Regions from separate parts of the Mesorhizobium sp. WSM4848 genome, predicted to be linked through region 2. Evidence: riboswitches for the same ligand, from Rfam matches in the RefSeq annotation. Region 2 holds a riboswitch; each other region holds the start of a gene.
What was found. Region 2 has a riboswitch for S-adenosylmethionine ahead of metX (homoserine O-acetyltransferase MetX). Riboswitches for the same ligand answer to the same signal wherever they lie in the genome.
Positions count from the first base shown of each region.

Region 1 (4,748 bases), on a different contig from region 2:
ACCACCGCCACCGTCACCGCCACCACGACGGCCTTGGCCACCACCACGGGCAGCTTGAGAAAAGGGGGCTGAATATGACCGCGCCAAAGGATGAATTAGAACAGCTATGGGCCGAGGTCCGGGAGATGCTACGACGCCAGGCCCCGCCCAAGACGTCCCCCGATCCTGCAGAAGCTCGTCAGCGAGCCGAGCTCCAGCGTTTATGTGCCGAAGTGGTGGAGCTGCTTGAAAACCGCACCCCGAGGCCTTAGCGAAAGATGGCCAAGCACCCCAAGCCATCGTCACCGCAAGCACAGCAAACTGACCGTTATGTCGGTACGTATATGACAGCCCCTAAAGGCGTTGGCCCTCGCGCGGATCCGCGCGCGCCTACGCGCGCGAGGGGCAAGCCCGTCAACACCACCGGCAAGGGCTGGTTTACCAAGGGAAACCTAGGCCGACCACCGACCTACCCACGCGAAGCTGCGTTGCAGCTTGCGTTGCAGGGCGCTAGCCTCTCGGAGCTCGCCAACGCGCTGGGCTGCACAGACCGTACAGTGAGCCGCTGGCGTCTGGCCTATCCCGAGTTCAAAGACGCGCTTGCTGAAGGAAGGGCGCTCCGCGCGGCGGGTCAGACCGAATGGCAGCTGGCCCTTGCCGCCGACGAGCGGCGAGAGTGCGACCGCCTCACCGCAGCCGAGCACGAAGCAGCTTTGGAGCTTGCGAAGCAGCTCGGCCTCGCCAACCCGATAGACAGGCCCGCTGAGCCGCCTAGTAGCCCCGCCCGCCACCGTTTGCCACTTCCAGCTAGTCCGGAGCCTCCAGACCCTGACGAGCCCCGCAGCCGCCTCTCCGAGCGGCGCGCCGCTCGGGGCCAGCCGCCCGAGCCCGACGAGCTGCAATCGTGGCAGGAAGAGCCCGACGGCGAGGCGCTGCCTCTCGACGACCCGCGTTCCGAATGGTGATGCGGAGAATAACCCCTCAAAGAGCGCCGACTGCAGACCCCGCAACCATAGCCGATCCCCTTTCGGTTGAACCGATCGACAGCACGCCTGCGAGCACGTCAAGCGCCCTGTCCCATACCTCAGCCGTGCCCGCCCGGTGCGCTTGGAATGCTGCGCTCGCCGCCGCCTCCGCGCATGCCGAATAGGGCGTGATCGAACTTGCTCCCTTCAGGAAATCGTCTTGATGATTGGCGAACCACATGGCGGCGCCCGCCGCACGCCCAGCATGGTGGACCGCGAGCGCTGCGGGTGTGAGCGTATCGTCCGTTTCCTTCCTGGCGACCCCACGCCGCACGGTGTCCGCAATGGCTCGCGCGCTCCGCAACGTCTCTGCGTTCTGTAGTACCCGTGCAAATCGTCGATAGCCCTGGGCACGGAGTGCGGCCGGTGCGAAAACGCGGATTGTCTGCCAGGCGAAGTATTCATGCCGCTCCTGCTCGAGGTTTTCGGAAACGGTGCCGATCAGACGCGGCAGATAGGGCAGCAGCTTGTGGCGGACATCGTCCGGCATGTTGTCGTTGATGCTGCGCACGAAAGCACTGACGAGTTCGCAGGTACACCGCGGTTGATCCGTGTGACGGCCACCATCGAGGAAGGCCACCAATTCCATGGCACACATGCCCTCGGCGGGAGAGGAATGTTTGCCAGGAGAGAGGCGGAATTCACTCGCTAGGCTGGTCAGCGTTTTTTCGGTCAGGGTAGTCATGCGGTGCCTCCTCCTTGGCATTTTCGCCGTGCTGCCTCATGGCAGAGGCTGTGCTTGTTACCGTTGCAGTCCGACCGATGACACCAGCCAAAGGCAAGAGTGAAAGTTCGAACAACTGCCGATTTAGCAGAAAAACAATTCCGGGGCTTTAACCAAAAACCGCACAAGTGCGCCCCTATAAGGCGCAAATTTGAACGCGGTCGGACATAGAAAATGTAACAAAACAATCAGTTCTTAACGGCAATGTGATACGCTGTCCAATAATTGTACCATCCGAGGGTTCCAACATGCCCGCAGCTAACGCCCTGGCATCCCAGCCTCAGCCGACAGTTAGGCGGAGCGAGCCTCCGACATCGCCCCTGAGCTTACATAGGCAAACCAAGGCTGTTGCTCTTTTACGTACAAACCAGCGTACATAGTGTCGCGAATTCTGGAGCTAGAACATTCGCGCCCGCGGCCATCGCACATATTAAGCTCCCAAACGGCCGCCCATTCAAAGGTACTTGTAGGGCACCATGCGTGGTGTCGAAACTTGGTGGTGCCTGCTAGTACACCACGGCGGTATATGTCGAGTTGTTCGGCCGCAACACTGCCCAAGACTGGCGCTCGATAGGCGTTCTGGAGTCTTCTTGCCTGCCGGCTCGCCGCACTGCTTGATTAGCATCGCATAGTCGATGTCGGCCCCAAGGGCTTACTCGGCGTGTCACCCAGTCGCCAAGCCTGTTTTGGACGACGCTGATAAGATGACGATTCAGCCGGGGCGCCTAATGTTTGGCCCAAAGCGTATACGTGGCGCATTGCTCAACACGACTTATTGCAAATTATAGGAATTTTAGCCTCTTCTCGCTTGCTACTTAACGGTATCCGTTGTAACATTTTTTTGCATCAAGAACGGCGCTAGTCGCCTGCCAACCTGCTCCTGAAAGGTGGCGAAAGAAGATGCGGCTACGGCAAAAGGAACAACCCAGTGCGCAAAATCCGAGAAATAGATATAGCTGATTTTATCCAACAGCTGGTCAGCACAACTAAGCCATTCGAACGCTTCGAGGCCACGCAAATTGATGAGACCAAAGGTGTGATGATTACTGTGGGCGAGCTAACATTGGTGCTTGATTTCTTAAGGGAGCACGGTGCGCCGCAAAATCTGTCCGATGCTGTTGAGACGTCTATTGATGATGTGGAGCGATGGCTGAGCCCTGAAATCCAAGATGAATTATTTCGTCAAATTCCGAACAACAGTTGCCCCCGTGTTCCTAAGGCATTTTCAAATTTGAAGGTACGTGCGGACCGACAGAGAGCAAGTGCTCGATAAACGCGCGATGCCTAAGGGGCAGCCTAACGCGATTGCCTAATATCCGTGCCGCGCTAGCAAACCTTCAGGCGACTGATCGTGCTTGCGCTGACGTTATAGTTGCGAGCGATCTCACGCACACTATCGCCTGCTCGCTTTCGCCGTAATACCTCTGGCGCCGGGCGGACGTCTGGCACGTAAGGAGGCCACCGGGCTTCAGCACTGACACCGTCGAGCGGTATCCCTCGATTGATGTGAACTGGGTCCGCCGGGCTGGCTGCCTCGTCCCAGGGCGCCATATTTTCGTCAGCTGGCGGATGTCCAGCGAGAACACCCTCCAGGTTAGCATTCAAGCCCTTCCGGGCCGACTGCGACTGACGTACCGCGCTGGCCCTCTGGATGTGGACTACTCCGTCGGACTTGAAAGCGTGCCGCGATCCGCCAAAGTGACAGGGCCTCTCTTCGTGCGCGCCGGGGTTGACGGCCGGCGATGCGGCCGCGGGGTCGGCAAGCTCTACAAGAAAGGAACTTACTTCCTGTGCCGGCACCTGCCACCGTCTGACCTACCGGTGCCAGCAGGAACGCACTTGGGATCGAGCGGCTCGACGGTCGGACAAAGTACGAAAAAGGCTAGGTGGTGCGCTCGGTACCTACACAGCCTTTCCGGAGAAGCCGGCGCGCATGTGGTGGCGAACTTACTTCCGACTGTTTGAGAAGGCGATGGACGCAGCGGCAGAGGCTGAGGCGGCGCTCTTGGACCTATGAGAATATCATCTTGATGAGCTCGCCTGGCCTTGAGGCCGACGCCTAATCATCTTCCGCCAGTAGATCGACCGGCCTGACACCGATCGCCTCCGCGATCTGCCAGAGCGTGATAACCGTCGGGTTTCTCTTCCCCATTTCCAGCCCGCTGACATAGGCGCGATCGACGCCCATCTTCGCCGCTACCTCGTGCTGCGTGAGGCCGGCCGCGATGCGGCAGCGTTTCACGTTCTTCGCAACGAGCTGACGCATGTCCATTTGGCATGCGTGCCGTTTTGTGCACTATAGTGCGACGCACTATAGTGCACGTTAGAAATATCTGGGGGATGCGCGCAGTGTGGGGAATAAAACGCAAGCGGCCCGATGTCGACTTGATGGATGCGACAAGCCTCAAGTTCTTCGAAGTCTCGGTCGGATCATCCGATGAAATGTGGACGGTTTGGAATTCGAAGAGGATGCCGCTTCTCTTCCCCGGTTCCACATTCAGATATTTTCTGCGGTTAACATTAGGTGCCGAAGCCGACGTGCAGTTCGGTCAAACGATGTTTCGTTCGGTGATGTCACCCAAAGGCGTCGACAAGCAGCAACAGCAACGCGAACGCGCCGTTGGGGAGATGTTCGATCAACTCGATCAAGTGCTTCATCGGCAGCAGCGCGAGAGAATGGATGAATTCGTCCGACTTCCAACGTTTGCATTCTTCGCCGACGACGCAGTAAAGGCGCTACGAGCGGTAGTCACTGCAAAACGACGGATTCAACTCGCGCAACAGACATGGACCGAGTTGCCAGTCGGGGCCAAAGGCAGAGGTACGCTCATTAGTGAGAAAAACCCGCTTGGCGAAGAGCTGCAGCCGGTCGCATTTCTTCCGAACTCTACGGTGCGTGTTGTAGAAGGCACGGCCTGGGCAGCGACCGCATATCAGCTGGGCTCGTGCTTTTCGACCGAGAGAAATTTGTTCTATGAGCCATCGTTGATCGAAATCAAGAAATTCACCGACCGGGGTCA
Region 1 covers NZ_JBVVPX010000007.1:99,976-104,723, forward strand. Annotated here, with positions in the region: gene AC0L16_RS09630 (hypothetical protein) at 1-72, shown strand, start outside; gene AC0L16_RS09635 (helix-turn-helix domain-containing protein) at 324-944, shown strand; gene AC0L16_RS09640 (hypothetical protein) at 961-1,689, opposite strand; SAM-I-IV-variant riboswitch at 2,567-2,657, shown strand; gene AC0L16_RS09645 (hypothetical protein) at 2,657-3,001, shown strand; gene AC0L16_RS09650 (helix-turn-helix domain-containing protein) at 3,788-4,000, opposite strand; gene AC0L16_RS09655 (hypothetical protein) at 4,078-4,748, shown strand, end outside.
Region 1: linked by a shared signal. The riboswitch ahead of AC0L16_RS09645 (hypothetical protein) and the one ahead of metX (homoserine O-acetyltransferase MetX) in region 2 are both predicted to bind S-adenosylmethionine.

Region 2 (4,748 bases):
TCGCGGCAATGCCGGCCTCGATCGCCGTCGCGTTGACGTTGAAGGGACCCCGCACGCGGTTGATCGCGTCGATGACATGCATCGGTGCGTACATCCAGCCGATCCGCGCGCCACCGAGGCCAAGCTTGGAGAAGGTGCGGGTCATGACCACGTTTTCCGCACCAGCCACCAGTTCGACGCCGGCTTCATAGTCGTTGCGGCGGACATATTCGGCATAGGCTGCATCCAGCACCAGAAGCACGTTTCGAGGCAGGCCGGCATGCAGGCGGCGCACCTCCTGGAACGGCAAATAGGTGCCGGTCGGGTTGTTGGGATTGGCGAGGAAGATGATCCTGGTACGCGGCGTCACCGCAGCGAGGATCGCATCGACGTCGGCGCGTTCATTGGTTTCCTTGACCGAGACCGGGACAGCACCTGCCGACTGGATGTAGATCTTATAGACCATGAAGCCGTGCTCGGTGATCACAGCCTCGTCGCCGGGCGCGAGATAGGTCTGCGCAAGCAGGCCAAGAATCTCGTCGGAACCATTGGAACAGACGATGTTCGCCGGGTTGAGGCCATGCACCTCGGCGATTGCCTCCCGCAGGCGCCTTGCGGTGCCGTCGGGATAGATGTCGAGCTTGGCCGCGACGTCGCGCGCGGCTTCTATCGCCTTCGGCGAGGGGCCGAGCGGGTTCTCGTTCGACGACAGTTTGTGGACCTTGGCAACGCCGGCTGGCGCCGTGCTTTTGCCCGGCACATAGGCTTCGATGTCCATGATCCCCGCGCGGGGCGTTGGACGTGCCTGATCCGATGCCTGGTTCATATTGCAAAAATCCGTCGAGAACGCTTCCGCTGCTCCAACGCGATGCGAATTTCGAATCCGCCACACTGGAAGCCGCCGCGGAAATACAAGCCGTGGCCCGGAATGTCGAGAGGCGGCAATGATCGTGCGTGACTGGCCGTTGACGCCGCGGCGCGCCGGTCCTAAAGAAAGGCGAAATCCCGTGGTGATTTGGCCGGTCGGCTTGCAGCCACGTTAAACAACTCGCTAAAGGGCCGTTTGCATCCAGTAACCGGCTTTGCGAAGGCAATGCCGGTTTTTAGTTGTCCGCAGCCGGCCGGACAGTCGCATCGATCCGAAAATCGCAATCGACTTTCGGAAAACGCGATGGGTTGATGTAAGAGGATGCGATGGTCGCGCTGCACACGAAAAGAACCAACAACGAGGCCGTCGAGCCGTCGAGCCCGGTGTTGCGTTTCGGCGCCGACAAGCCGCTCAAGCTCGATGCCGGCACACTGCTGTCGCCGTTCCAGATCGCCTACAAGACATACGGCACGCTCAACGACGCCCGCTCCAACGCCATCCTTGTCTGCCATGCGCTGACCGGCGACCAGCATGTCGCCAGCACCAATCCGGTGACCGGCAAGCCGGGCTGGTGGGAAGTGCTGATCGGCCCCGGCAAGATTATCGACACCAGCCGCTTCTTCGTCATCTGCTCGAACGTCATCGGCGGCTGCCTCGGCTCGACCGGCCCCGCCTCTACCAATCCCGCCACCGGCAAGCCCTACGGGCTCGACCTGCCGATCATCACCATCCGCGACATGGTGCGGGCGCAGCTGATGCTGGTCGACCATTTCGGCATCGAAAAGCTGTTCTCGGTGCTCGGCGGCTCGATGGGCGGCATGCAGGTGCTGCAATGGGCGTCGAGCTATCCGGAGCGCGTTTTCTCGGCGCTGCCGATCGCCACCGGCGCGCGCCATTCCTCGCAGAACATCGCCTTCCATGAGGTCGGCCGGCAAGCGGTGATGGCCGATCCCGACTGGCATGGCGGCAAATATTTCGAGCAGGGCAAGCGCCCGGAAAAGGGACTGGCCGTGGCGCGCATGGCCGCTCACATCACCTATCTGTCGGAGGCGGCCCTGCACCGGAAATTTGGCCGCAACCTGCAGGACCGTGAAGCGCTCACCTTCGGTTTCGACGCAGACTTCCAGATCGAGAGCTATCTGCGCCATCAGGGCATGACCTTCGTCGACCGCTTCGACGCCAACTCCTATCTCTACATGACCAGGGCGATGGACTATTTCGACCTCGCCGCCGACCATGGCGGCCGGCTCGCCGACGCCTTTGCCAGCACCAAGACCCGTTTCTGCCTGGTCTCATTCACCAGCGACTGGCTGTTCCCGACCGAGGAGAGCCGCTCGGTCGTTCATGCGCTGAACGCCGCCGGCGCCTCGGTGTCCTTCGTCGAGATCGAGACCGATCGCGGCCACGACGCCTTCCTGCTCGACGAACCGGAGTTGTTCGCCGCCATCAACGGCTTCATCGCCTCGGCGGCCCGCGCCAGGGGGCTCAGCGCATGACCCCGAAAGATTGCAGGCTTTCCGGACTGGCATCATGCGCCAATCAAAAGCCAAGATCATGAGTGTCAACCACGCCCAGCGCGTCGACCTCGAAGTCGTCGCCGATCTCATCCCGCCGCAGTCGCGGGTGCTGGACGTCGGCTCCGGCGATGGTCTGCTGCTCGAATTGCTGCAGGCGACGAAGCAGGTCGATGGCCGCGGGATGGAGCTGTCGCAGCGCGGCGTCAACGAATGCGTGGCGCGCGGCCTGTCCGTCATCCAGGGCGACGCCGACAAGGACCTCAAATTCTATCCCGACAAGGGTTTTGATTTCGTCGTCCTGTCGCAGACCTTGCAGGCGACCCGCAACCCGAAGCTGGTGCTCGACGAATTGCTCAGGATCGGCAAGCACGCCATCGTCTCGTTCCCCAATTTCGGCCATTGGCGGGTGCGTCTTTCGCTGTTCGTCGAAGGGCGGATGCCGGTGACCAAGGACCTGCCCTATTCCTGGTACGACACGCCCAACATCCATTTCTGCACCATCCGCGACTTCGTCAATCTCTGCGAGGAGCTTGGCGCAACGGTGGAAAAGGCAACCGCGCTCGACGCCAATGGCCAGAAAATCGGCCTCTCGATGCCATGGTGGTTCTGGAATTTCTTTGGCCAGCAGGCGGTGTTTTTGTTGAGGCGATAACGGCCGTCGCTTCTTCGGCCAATATGGCGCTCGCCTGCCTCAGTCCGGAGACCATCCAGGACTGATCGCCATTCATCAAGGTTTAGCGATCAAGTTCCGGGAAATACGGATCCGAGAAAAACCGCCGACCGCGCTCGCCTTGCAAACAGTCGACCGGTGCTGCCGTATCGACCGGGACGGATCCGGAATCGGCATTGGGACCGGCATTGGGATCGGCAACACCGCTGACCTCGAGGACCAGCTTGCGGCGTATGGCGGTCACGAATTCCGAAGCGGCATAGACCGGCAGCACGAAGGAGCCTGGCCCGCCTGTGACGCACTCGGCATAGTATTGGTCGAGATGGCTGTAGCTGGGCGACGGGCTGATCAGGATCGGCAGGCCATTGATGACGATGCCTCTTGCCACGGCGGCGTCGCGTGTCGTGGTGACCGGAATCCCGATATTGTTGGGGCCATCGCCTGAAATGTCGATGACGCTGCGCGTCGCGTCGAAGGCGGCTCCATCCAAAAGCTTGGCGCCGAAGGCGAGCGCACTGGAAATCGAGGTGCCGCGAAAGCTCCTGAACGGGCGCGCCTCGATCTTGTCGGCGAATGCCTCGGCGCTCTCGGCATTGTCGATGACCTGCCAGGCAATGACCGCATCGTCGCGGACGGTGCCTGCCCATTCGAAATAGGCCAGCGCAATGCGTCCGGTCACACCCGAACGCACCGCATTGATGAAGTCGGGGTGGCGCAGCGCCTCGACATAGCCGGCGCGCTGCAGGGCGAATTCCTTTTCGTCCATCGAGTGCGAGATGTCGACCGCCAGCACCAGTTCGACGTCCACGGCAATGGTGTCGGCAGGCGCGGCCAAAGGTGCTGCCTGGGCACGGGCAAGGCAGGCAAGCAGGCTGACGCAGGTCGCCCAAAAGCGCGCAGCGGTCTTGGGGTATCGACAAGCATCGAAACAAAAACTCAAAGCGTGTCGCATGAATCTCTTCACCGGGACGCGCTTTCAGCGCGTCAAGCATGGGTCCAACGCTGCAGGCTTCCGAACGATGCCGGCAATCTTTCGCCGCGATCACGGCAAAATAAAGCTTGGCTGTACGGCCGGCTATGCCTGTTGGTGGGCTTTGGCGACGGCCGGGGGTGGTTCGATCGCGCCGGCCCTGACGCGAACTGGCTTGAGAGCCGGTCGCTCGACGTCTTTCACGATCGCCAATGAGCGCGGGAAGAATTCAACATTGTGCTGGCCACGCCCGATATTGAGGATCGCGGCGTCGGCAAGACGCGCCTCCAGCATCGACAGCACCCGCCGCAGCGTCGCGCCGTCGAAGGTGTCCAAAGCCTCATCGATGATCACCCATTTCGGCTGCCGCAAGACCAGCCGGGCAAAGGCAAGCAGGCGCTGCTCGTCATCGCTCAATTCGCGCTCCCAGCGCGCCGACCGGTCGAGCGAGGACGACAGCCGCCCGAGGCCGACCTCGGCAAGCACCGCCGAGATCTCGGCGTCGCTGACCGCCGCATCGGCGTGATTGAGCACCTCGCGCAGCGTGCCGAGCGGGAAATAGGGTTTTCGGGGAACGAAGGCGGGCACCTCTCCGGCCGGCATGCCGATCCGCCCGCTTCCCCACGGCCACAGACCGGCAATGGCGCGGAAGAACAGCGTCTTGCCGGCGCGCGGATCTCCGGTGATCATGACGCGCTCGCCGGCACGGATTTCGACATGCGGCTCGGCGAGCTTGGTGCATCC
Region 2 covers NZ_JBVVPX010000015.1:99,655-104,402, forward strand. Annotated here, with positions in the region: gene hisC (histidinol-phosphate transaminase) at 1-805, opposite strand, end outside; SAM riboswitch at 977-1,054, shown strand; gene metX (homoserine O-acetyltransferase MetX) at 1,174-2,343, shown strand; gene metW (methionine biosynthesis protein MetW) at 2,402-3,016, shown strand; gene AC0L16_RS16105 (DUF1194 domain-containing protein) at 3,099-3,986, opposite strand; gene AC0L16_RS16110 (ABC transporter ATP-binding protein/permease) at 4,110-4,748, opposite strand, start outside.

Region 3 (4,748 bases), on a different contig from region 2:
TTCTCCGAAGGGTCGGAGCGATCTTCCAGATAGAACGGCCTGACCTGCACTTCGATGTCGCGCGTGACGGCGCTGTACATAAATCACTCCACAATATGCAGACGGAACATTCGACGCTCACCGCAGTTTGGTCAACGGGGCGCGTCCCCCGTTCAGTGCCTGTCATCGTTGCCCGAATCCGTCGAGTGCAGGTGCCGAACAACAATGTCATTTGAGTGACACATGACAATGATGGTGTGCAGGGCGGGGATGGTGTGCCGGGCGACTCAGCATTCTGTCGAATTATTGAGACGGCTTTCATGCGGCCGGTTTCTGGAGCGACCAGGTACCTATGGAATTGACAGTCACAGCCGCCTTGCTTTCCATAGCTCTGCTTGTTGTCAATCTCGCCAGCATCCTGCTCGCTTCGTTGAAGCTGAAGCGGCATGGCAGGATCACGCCGCCAGCCGGCAAGGCGCCGCCGGTGTCGATCGTCGTGCCGTCGCGCGGCGTCGAGCCGTTTACCGAGGAGACGCTCGATCGCGCCTTCTCCCTCGACTGGCCGCATTATGAGCTCATCTTCTGCGTCGCCCATGCCGACGACCCGGTGGTCGGGCCGATCACCAATGCGATCGCCCGCTTTGCGGCCGTGCCGGCCCGGCTGCTGGTCGGCGACGACCGCATCAGCGGCAACCCGAAACTCAACAATTGCGTGAAGGGCTGGGAGGCCGCGCGCCACCACTGGGTCATCCTTGCCGATTCCAACGTCCTGATGCCGAGGGACTATGTCCAGCATCTGATGACGGCATGGCGGCAGGACACCGGCCTCGTCTGCTCGACGCCGATCGGCTCGCGGCCGGACGGGTTCTGGGCGGAGGTCGAATGCGCTTTCCTCAACACGCTGCAGGCGCGCTGGCAATATACCGGCGAGGCGCTCGGCCTCGGTTTTGCCCAGGGCAAGAGCATGCTGTGGAACAAGCCTTCGCTCGACGCCAATGGCGGCATCCGTGCGCTTGCTGCCGAGATTGCCGAGGATGCCGCTGCGACCAAGCTGGTCAACGGGCTCGGACTGCGCGTCAATCTCGTTGCCGCGCCCTTCGAGCAGCCGCTCGGTTTGCGCACATTTGGCGAAATCTGGTCGCGCCAGGCCCGCTGGGCACGCCTGCGTCGCGTCACCTTCCCACTGTTCTTCGCGCCCGAGATCCTGATCGGAGCGGCGCCGCCGCTGGCGCTTGCGCTGGTTGCGGCAGTAGGCAGCGGCTTCAGCCTGCCGGCTACCGCCATCGCCGTGCTGATCGTCGCCTATCTGCCGGAATGCGCTCTCGCCTCGGCCAAGGGCTGGCACCTGTCGCTGCGCATGATCCCGGCGATGGTTGCGCGGGACGTGATGCTTCCCGCCATCTGGGTGCGCGGCTGGCTCAGCGGTGCCGTCGACTGGCGCGGCAACACGATGACCATCCACACCGGCGCCGTTGCGGAATTGGAAGAGACGCCGTCGGGCGCCTGACCGCGCCTGCTTTGCAGATCAGAGCGCAGCGCTTCGGCGCGTATCCCTATCCAGCGGCTTTCAAGGCCTGCTCGATGTCTTCGAGCAGGTCGTCGGTGTCCTCCAGTCCGACGGACAGCCTGAGCGTGCCTGGCCCGATGCCAAGTTCGGCCCGCGCCTCGTCGCTCAGATTCTTGTGTGTCGTCGTTGCCGGATGGGTGATCAGGCTCTTGGCGTCACCGAGATTGTTGGAGATCAGCACGACATCGAGCGCGTTCTGGAAGGCGAAGGCGGCCTGCTTGCCGCCCTTGACGTCGAGGCAGATCAGCGTTGAGCCGCCCGACATCTGCTTCTTGACGACCGCCGCCTGCGGGTGATCGGCGCGGCCGGGATAGATGACGCGGACAATTTCCGATCGCTCGGCGAGGAAGTCAGCGATCCGGCCGGCACTTTCCGTCTGCTGGCGCACGCGCAGCGGCAGCGTCTCAAGGCCCTTCAGCAGCGTCCAGGCATTGAAGGGCGATAGGCTGGGACCGGTGTGGCGGAAGTAGTCGTGCAAATTCTCGTCGATCCACTTCTTGTCCGACAGGATGATGCCGCCGAGGCAGCGCCCCTGGCCGTCGATGTGCTTGGTCGCCGAATAGACGACGATATGGGCGCCGAGCTGCAACGGCTTCTGCTGCAAGGGCGTGGCAAAGACGTTGTCGACGATCAGCCGCGCGCCGATTGAATCGGCAAGCGAGGCTACGGCTGCGATGTCGACGACCTCCAGGGTTGGATTGGTCGGGCTTTCAAGGAAGAACAACTTGGTGTTGGGCCTGACCGCCTTTTCCCAATTGGCGATTTCGGTGCCGTCGACCAGCGTCGCCTCGATGCCGTATTTCGGCGCCAGCGTCTCGACCACCCAGCGACAGGAGCCAAACAGCGCGCGCGCCGCCACGATGTGGTCGCCGGCCCGGGCACTGCACAGCAACGCCGCTGTCACCGCCGCCATGCCGGATGCGGTGGCGCGGGCATCTTCGGCGCCTTCCAGCGCACACATGCGCTTCTCGAACATGTCGACCGTCGGATTGGCATAGCGCGAATAGATGAAGCCCGGTTCCTCGCCCTTGAAGCGGGCTTCCGCCGCCTGCGCCGTGTCGTAGACATAGCCTTGCGTGAGATACATCGCCTCGGAGGTCTCGCCGAAGCCGGAACGCAGCGTTCCTGCATGCACGAGGGCGGTCTGAGGCTTCCAGTTGCGCGTGTTGCTCGTCATCACCTTGTTCCAAACACAAAAATGGTCCAAACACAAAAAAACCGGCCGCGAAAGTCGCAACCGGTCCATACGGCCTTTCGGCCCGACGGTCCTTTAGCGACTTGTTTAACGTGGCTGCAAGCCGACCGGCCAAATCACCACGGGATAACGATCCTTTAGACCTGCACCGCGCTTGCGTCAATTGCCGGCATGATTAAGAGGTTTGTACCAGCGGGTTCCGCGGCAAGGACCTGCGACAAGACGAGACACGCCCGGCCTTCGAGCGGAGCCAGACTTTGCGGCAGACAGGCATTCTTCCGGATCAGGATATTTCCGCGCTGTACCAGTCGGGCGCGCTGAAGTCAGAGCGCGCGCTCGACTCCGACCAGGTCCAGCCGGCCAGCCTCGACCTCAGGCTTGGCGACAAGGCCTGGCGGGTGCGCGCCTCCTTCCTGCCCGGCCCCAACCACAGGGTTGCTGAAAAACTCGACCGCCTTAAGCTGCACGAAATCAATCTCGCCGATGGTGCGGTATTGGAGACGGGCTGCGTCTATATCGTGCCGCTGCTCGAGAGCCTGGCGCTTCCGGCAAGCATTTCCGCCTCGGCCAACCCGAAGAGCTCGACCGGACGGCTCGACATCTTCACCCGGGTGATGACCGATCGCGGCCACGAGTTCGACAAGATCGCTGCCGGCTACAACGGCGCGCTCTATCTCGAAGTCAGCCCGCGCACCTTTCCGATCGTCGTCCGCGCCGGCTCGCGGCTGTCGCAGATCCGGTTCCGTACCGGCAATGCGCTTTTGTCGGAAAGCGAGCTGCACGAATTGCATCGTGCCGAGACGCTCGTCGCCACCGAGCCGCCGAACATTTCCGGCGGCGGCATCGCACTGTCGATCGACCTCGATGGCGACAAGGACGGGCTGGTCGGCTACCGCGGCAAGCACCACACCGGCCTGGTCGATGTCGATAAGCGCGCCGCGCAGGATGTCGTCGATTTCTGGGAGCCGCTCTATAAGAGCGGTGCCGGCGAACTGGTGCTCGATCCGGACGAATTTTATATCCTCGTCAGCCAGGAAGCGGTGCATGTGCCGCCGCTCTATGCCGCCGAGATGACGCCCTTCGATCCGCTGGTCGGCGAATTCCGCGTCCACTATGCCGGTTTCTTCGATCCTGGTTTCGGCCATTCGGCGTCGGGCGGCACCGGCAGCCGGGCCGTGCTCGAGGTGCGCAGCCACGAAGTGCCGTTCATCCTCGATCACGGCCAGATCGTCGGACGGCTGGTCTACGAGCACATGCTGAAGCGGCCGCAGGCACTCTACGGCACAGATCTCGGCTCGAACTATCAGGCACAGGGCCTGAAACTGTCCAAGCATTTTCGCGCGGCGCGCTAATCGCCCGCTATGATCAGACCATGCTTGCCTGACCTTACCGGGTCGTGCTTGGCTGTCTTAGCCGTCAATACGGTTGGAACAAGGGGAACAAAAAATGCAGATTTCAAGATGGATCGCATCGGCAGCAACAGCCGTCATGCTGGCGATGTCAGCCGGGTCCCTGTCGGCGCAAGCACAGGAAAAATTGAAGATCGCCACTGAAGGCGCCTATCCGCCGTTCAACACCATCACCGCGGATGGCAAGCTCGTCGGCTTCGACATCGACATCACCAATGCGCTTTGCGCTCAGATGAAGGTCGAATGCGAACTTGTCACGCAGGACTGGGACGGCATGATCCCGGCGCTCCAGGCCAAAAAATTCGACGCCATCATCGCGTCCATGAGCATCACCGAGGAGCGCAAGAAACAGGTCTCCTTCACCAACAAATACTATACGACGCCGCTTTCGCTGGTGGCCCTGAAGGACAGCGATATTGCCTCGACCGAACCGGCGGCACTCGCCGGCAAGATAGTCGGCGCGCAGGCTTCGACCACCCAGGCCGACTATGCCCAGGATGTCTATAGCAAGGCAGGCGCCGAGGCGAAGCTCTACCCGACCCAGGAGGAGGCGGTCGCCGACCTGATGAACGGCCGTCTCGATGCCGTCCTTTCAGAC
Region 3 covers NZ_JBVVPX010000016.1:8,328-13,075, reverse strand. Annotated here, with positions in the region: gene apaG (Co2+/Mg2+ efflux protein ApaG) at 1-80, opposite strand, end outside; gene AC0L16_RS16360 (ceramide glucosyltransferase) at 332-1,486, shown strand; gene AC0L16_RS16355 (O-succinylhomoserine sulfhydrylase) at 1,533-2,723, opposite strand; SAM riboswitch at 2,797-2,874, opposite strand; gene AC0L16_RS16350 (2'-deoxycytidine 5'-triphosphate deaminase) at 2,999-4,093, shown strand; gene AC0L16_RS16345 (ABC transporter substrate-binding protein) at 4,188-4,748, shown strand, end outside.
Region 3: linked by a shared signal. The riboswitch ahead of AC0L16_RS16355 (O-succinylhomoserine sulfhydrylase) and the one ahead of metX (homoserine O-acetyltransferase MetX) in region 2 are both predicted to bind S-adenosylmethionine.